2 regions of the Paenibacillus sp. FSL R5-0636 genome follow, and region 2 is predicted to be linked to the other one. Evidence: riboswitches for the same ligand, from Rfam matches in the RefSeq annotation. Region 2 holds a riboswitch; the other holds the start of a gene.
The links. A riboswitch is a leader RNA that binds a small molecule or an ion and turns the genes downstream of it on or off. The one in region 2 is predicted to bind cyclic di-GMP.
Positions count from the first base shown of each region.

Region 1: another riboswitch for cyclic di-GMP. It lies ahead of MKX34_RS04785 (glycosyl hydrolase); the one in region 2 lies ahead of MKX34_RS21880 (thiamine pyrophosphate-binding protein).

Region 1 is NZ_CP150232.1:1,116,809-1,120,236, reverse strand. It holds gene MKX34_RS04785 (glycosyl hydrolase) at 1-1,419, opposite strand, end outside; cyclic di-GMP riboswitch class I at 1,432-1,511, opposite strand; gene MKX34_RS04780 (sugar phosphate nucleotidyltransferase) at 1,648-3,021, opposite strand.
Region 2 is NZ_CP150232.1:4,790,259-4,793,686, forward strand. It holds gene MKX34_RS21870 (YafY family protein) at 1-376, shown strand, start outside; gene MKX34_RS21875 (HAMP domain-containing methyl-accepting chemotaxis protein) at 498-1,748, shown strand; cyclic di-GMP riboswitch class I at 1,923-2,019, shown strand; gene MKX34_RS21880 (thiamine pyrophosphate-binding protein) at 2,175-3,428, shown strand, end outside.

The sequences.
Region 1 (3,428 bases), 3.4 Mb from region 2:
ACCAGCCTTCAGCGTTATAGTGCCCTTACGCTCAGTACCACTTTGCTTAGTCCAACTATCAATCACGGATTCCCCATTCACCCAGACACGGATACCATCATCTGAGGTAGTGTAAAATGTATATTGCTCATTATATAACGGCTTAATTTTACCGCTCCAACGTATGGAGAAACGATCAATCCCGAGGGCGGCATCCGGCGAGCCTTGCCGCCAATTGAAATCGATTATTGCATCAGTTCTGTTAAGAGTTGCCGCTCCCGACAATAACATGTTGTTGTAATACTCTCCTGCAAGCCCCTTCGCGAGAGGAATTGCTGCCTCCCCCTCTTCTTCGGAAGGTGCCGGCGCTGGTGCGGCGCTAGGTGTCGGTGCCAGACCAGTATTTAATTTATCTCTGGTCAGGGTGTAGTTGCTATTCATAAATGTTTTGATTGTGTCTGCACTGTTATTTTCGTAAAGCATTTTTCCCCAGCTCATCATATACGTCCATTTACTTTGCGATTGCTGAAGCTTCTCCAGATTAGGCATTTCACCATTCTCCCCGATCGCAATCGGTTTGCCTGCGGCTAGACTCAACAAGCTGTCATAGTATTTTTGCTGGTAATCATTTTCGTATATATCTGCTGCCAGAATATCTACTTTATCAGCACCTGGATAAGTTAGCGCATAAGGATCTGACCAAACATTGGGAGCATTCGGACTCCATACCCATAACAGATTATTTAATTTATGAACGTTAACAAAACGGTCATACATTATATTCCATAGTTTAGAAAAGTTATTTTTCTTCCCCCACCAGAACCAGTTCCCGTTCATTTCATGATAGGGTCTCCAAAGCACCGGAACATTGGCATCACGCAAGCTTTTTAAAGAGACTGCCACCTTATCAAGCTCAGCGATCAGATTATTATATTGCTTAGTACCCGGTGTAACGTAACTATCGAACTCACTCTGGCTAAGTGTTTTTTTCACATTATCCCAGTCATAAGAGGTGCCCGGCAGGTTAGCATGAAAAGTCATAGCTACGATCCCGCCCGCTTTATTCCAGTTGATGGCGCTGTTCACCACATTTTGACGTTGCCAAGCCATCGTTGCTTCGGACTGACCACTGATCGCACCCATTTCATAACCGTGAAGAGCCGCATATTGTCCGCTGGTTCCCTTCAGCATATTGTTAATTTCATCTGGACTTTCTAAATAGTCATGTTGACCAGCAATAATGCCTTTTCCTGAGATCGAGTAAAAATAGTTAAGCAGCTTTACGGCTTCAGGTGAGGCACCTGGGGTAACTGGCGTTCCAGAATTTGAAGCAGCTATGACAATAGACGGCGAAATTCCAACAGCAAGCGGAAGTGCAGTCAGAAACAGGACGAGTGACAGAAATGCACCAAACAATCGATACGTACGGTAAGCTTTCAAAATAATCTCCCTTTCGGTAGCCAGGCTGCCACTCTTTCGAAGGCCCTATAGCTTTGCGTCCCTACCTTTCGATAGGTTTGCCTTTTCAATTTAAGAGAAATAATCTCTCTTACCGTAAGTATCGACGACAATTAATGATATATTTAGTGTTTTTATGACTTTTTTTGATAATTGAGTCAATTTACCTGTTTCAAGAAATTTTGAATTGGTTAAATAGATAGGTTAGACCTATGAAATGAATTGTTGTAGTTCTATATCATTCCAGTCTAAAGTAATACGAATGTTATCTTCTTCTACTAATTCAGACCCCGTCTGTACCTCTATAAACTCAACATCCGTCAAAGCAAGGATCGCGTGTTTCGTTCCTTCCGGTATACGTACCACGTCCCCAGCCTTCACATTATGTTTTTTCTCATTCAGCACAATACTTGCTTCGCCGCTGACGATTGTCCAAATTTCACTACGCTTGCGATGTAATTGATAGCTGATATTATTCCCCTCGGATATAAAAATCCGTTTGGTCAGCACTTCATTGCCTTCATCATATTTCACATAATCAATAACTTTGTAATGGCCCCAGCGGCGTTCCTCGTACATCGGTCTCTGTTCAAAGGTCTTCAGCACTTCTTTAATCCGTGGGCTCTCAGCTTTATGGGTAACTAGAATTCCATCCGGGCTAGCTGCAATGATCAGATCCTTCGCACCAATTACCGTAATCGGAATGTCCAGCTCATTAATCAAGCAAGTCCCCTCAGAATCCGCCGTCACAAAACCTTTTCCTACATGCTTGCTGCTCATTTCCTCTGTCAGCGTATTCCACGTTCCAAGATCCTTCCAGAATCCATCATACGGCTGCACCACAATATGTTCTTCTTTCTCCACCACTTCATAATCAAAGCTGATGGAAGACAATAGCTTATACTGCTTCTGCAATTCTTCATATCCTAAAGGCAACCCTTTACGCTGCAAAATATCTAACAAGTACCCTAAACGGAAGGCAAACACTCCGCAATTCCACAATGCATTTTGCTCGATGAGCTGTTCTGCTTGTATGCGGTCTGGTTTCTCTTGAAAGTGACTCACCTTCATAAAACCATTCCCCCCCGCCTCTTCAGTGGTAGGAATAATATATCCGTATTTCTCTGAGGCATGTTCAGGAACAACACCCATTAGTGCCAGATTTGCTCCACTTTCCAGCATGGTCCCCTCAAGCATAGCTATGGTATCGAAAAAGGATGCTTCTACATAAGGGTCAACAGGCAATATTGCTACCGTCTCCGCTGGAGAAACACCTGCCACTGAATAAAGATAGGTAGCTGTTAAGGCGATAGCCGGAAAAGTATCCCGACGCTCCGGTTCAACGATAATCGGCACATGACTTCCCAGTTGGCTTTGTATCATTTCTACTTGGCCGCGGCCGGTGGCCAGATAAGATGATTCTGCCATCCCTGCTTCCTCCAACTGTCTCCAGACACGTTGTACCATGGATTCTGGTTCACCTTGAGGGCTTTCAAGTACCTTTAGAAATTGCTTTGAACGTGAGTCGTTGGACAACGGCCATAACCGTTTACCTGAACCGCCTGATAGAAGTACCATTTTCATAGAATGAACCCTCCTTGAATTATGGAAATCGAGCATAATGGAATTGTTATCAAAACGTATAGCTTCCGCTTAGCACTAGTTCGAGCGGATGCATTTTTTAAAAAATTTATTAGGTATGAACCACTCCAAGGGATTTTGGACTTCCGATCGCTGTTATCCTCAGATTTCCTGATTGGACCGCTTCTCGCGGTAGAAATCCGAGGATAAAGGCGAACACTCCGTTTCTACAGTTCCAAATTCCCTTTCCGTTCTTAACCTAACCAACTACTTTTTAACAATGATCCATGCGCACCGGGCTATACCAGCCGGAAGCGAGCACGTTTTTCTAAAGATTTGCTTCTGCTCCGGGGGAGGCAGCTGCAACTGCAAGAACAACTGCAACTACAAGAGCAAGACTAGTTGCCACC
Region 2 (3,428 bases):
TCGCGTGTCAAGATTAATACAAGCTGAAGCAACTAATGAATCATTTGTCAGACCTGAGACTTTTGATTTAAAAAGCTACTGGGAACAGTCGACTTTAGCTTTTAAAGCAGCTCTGCCAAAATATGTAGTGAAATTAAAGGTGAATGAGTCTATTCTTAAAGAATTACAACGTGAAAGATATGTAACTATAACTTTAGTAGAACCCTCTGCTAATACTGGGTGGATGAACGTAGAGGCCGAGTTTAATACTATAGAATCTGCCTGTCGTATCGTACTCTCTTTTTCTCCTTCAGTTATTGTTTTAGCTCCTACCGAACTAGTAGGGATGGTAAAGTCTGCTATTAAAACAATTTCCACAATATATGAGGAATTTTGACATGAATTCTAAATATCTACTACTTAAAGAAGATTTATGACACTTCTCTATAGACCAATGACCTATAAATCCCCTATAATAACACCATTACATAAAATTTAATAAGGGGGACATTTTACCAATGAGCTGGATGCACAAACTTCCGTTAAAACAAAGAATTGTTGCCGGATGTTACCTCGTTGCCGCACTGTTTGCTATTCCTGTCTTAGTTACGTTAATGATTCTAGGTCAATTTCTCGTAGGAATTATACTAGTAGTTGTTCTTGCAGGTCTGACTTTACCTGTTGCTCGCTTCGTGGAGAGAACGCTTACATCATCTTTTGATGATATTGCTAATGTATCTCACAGTATTTCGAAGGGGGATTTCACTAGCAGAGCGGACGAAAATGGTTCAATGGGTGACGTAAGCCGCTCCTTTAACACAATGATTGATAAGCTCAAGAAGATTCTGACCGATGCATCGCAGATCACCCGTCAAGTAATGGATGCAAGCCGCGGAATCGAAGATAAGAACCAGAACCTGAAAATTGTTATGGCACAAGTAGCCTCTTCTTCTACCGAGCTCGCTCTTGGTGCAAATGAAATATCTACGGATATCGCTGATATGACAGAATCCATTAAAGACATTGAGACCAAAGTATCCAATTATACGAACTCCACCAAAGAAATGAACAGACGTTCAATACATACCTTAGAACTTGTTGAGCAAGGGCGCCAATCCGTAGATACACAGGCTGAAGGCATGCGTAAAAACATAGAGGCTACACAAAAAGTGGCTGATACTATTGAAGCTCTCTCACAAAATGCCCGCGGGATTACGATGATCACCAAGACCATCACAGAGATCGCTGAGCAGACCAACCTGCTGTCACTCAATGCCTCCATCGAAGCTGCTCGTGCCGGAGAGCATGGTCGGGGTTTTGCCGTTGTCGCTCAAGAGGTTCGCAAGCTTGCTGAGGAATCTACGGCTTCCACAAAAGAAGTATTCGGTTTGGTCCGCAGCATTGAGTCAGATATTAAACAAGCCATCGATAATATCGCCATCAATGAAGAGGTTGTGCAGGTTCAGAATGAAATGATCACTCAATCTGCCCATATTTTCGCACAAATTGTACAAAGCGTGCAGTACATTACCGAGCAAATCTCTTCATTCTCTGCGGAGAGTGATCTTATGCTAGAAAGTGCCTTGAAAATTTCCAGTGCAATTGAGAATATCTCAGCAATCACCGAAGAAACCGCTGCAGGCACTGAAGAGGTATCGGCGGCTATGAATGAACAGATTAATGCCCTGCAGTCTGTTGCAGAAGAAACGGAAAAAATGACCCAGGCCGTATTTAATCTGCAAAAAACCATTCATATCTTTAAATTCTAGTTCAAAACTATCAACTGCCACCTAAGCTGAGTCTTAGGTGGCAGTTTTTTTCGCGAGGCAAAACTTCATCTCTTGGACAAGACTTTCGTCAAATTTCGAGTTTTTTTAGCGGATTATGTTGACAAAAATTAATGAGGAATATATTGTAAAGGAAAATTATTCTTATCAACTATAAATTAATATTGGCAAAATCCTCGAAAGAGGATGACGCAAAACCATGGATCTACAGCCTCATTTTTTCGTTTGAGGCCATGATTGCCAGGTTGCAGAGGAACCAGGACGGCTGAACTATTGTTCAGTCTTAGCGGCGCCTTATGCCACCAACCTGTGCTTACTATAGAGCACAGGTTTTTACTTTTTGAGTATATTGATCTATCGTATCTATTCGGTAGATTAATAACTAATATATATCAAAAAACTTGTGAGGTGTTTCTTTTGAAGACAGTCGCAGATTACATGGCGGAAGCACTACGTAACCTAGGAGTCACCCATTCTTTTGGGATCATTGGCAAATCGATTTGTCCAATAGTTCTAAAGATGGTCGATTACGGTATTGAATTTATTCCCGGTAGACATGAAGCAAGCTCCGGATTCGAAGCAGCAGGGTATGCGCTGAAAACGGGTAACCTAGGCGTAGCATTTGGTACTTCTGGTCCTGGTGGAACTAACCTGCTCACAGCAGCAGCTCATGCGAAAGCTAACAACCTACCTGTCCTGTTTATTACTGGCCACCAATCCATTACAGAGCTTGGAATTCCTCAATGTCAGGACTCCACCTCTTTTCTGGCTGATTTAGCTGATATGTTCAGACCTGCCACCTTGTTCAGTAAATTGGTTGAACGTGGGGATCACTTTGGTACTATTTTTAATCATGCGATTTCTGTGGCCCTGGCCAAACGGGGTCCTGTTCATCTTTGTATTCCTTTTGATGTACAAACTGAAGTATTGGAAGAATGCAATATTGTAATCCCTGAAAGAGAGTCTCTAATTAGTCAAGCAAATATCGATAGAGTCATCGATGCTATTCAAGCTGCTAAGAATCCTTTGATTATTGCGGGTAAAGGAATTAACCGCTCCGGAGCACATAAAGAGCTTGTTCAACTCGCAGAAACTTTTAATATTCCTGTAGTAACATCTCCTGGTGGAAAAGGGGCTATAGTCTGGGATCACCCGCTCTATCATGGTCCTATTGGCGTTGGCGGTTCGACCCACGGGGATGATTTATTGAATAAAAGCGATCTGTTTATAGTGCTTGGATCACGTTTAAGTGATATGACCATCTGTAATCTTAAACGGGAGAATCATCCAGCAACTTTAATTCAATTTGATATTGATCCAACCTTTGTCGGAAAAATCCTATTGTCCAAAACGATACCGGTCACTGGGGACCTGCGCGATAATTTGGTGCACTGCCTAAATCATATTGACCCCAGCACAATCACCAAACGTGAGGCTTTGGCCGATGCTGATTATTCAGAAGAGCTTCCAACCCTCAAGAATCTTTCACTGGCTTCAGTAATGAGCACTTTAAGTGATTTGATCCCTTATAATAATTCAATTTTCGTTGATGATGGAAGCCATGGATTCCACGCTGCAAAATGGTACAAGGTTAAGAAACCGGGCAGCTTTGTTTTTGATGCTTATTTTGCTTGCATGGGTAATTCGATCGGCATGGCTATT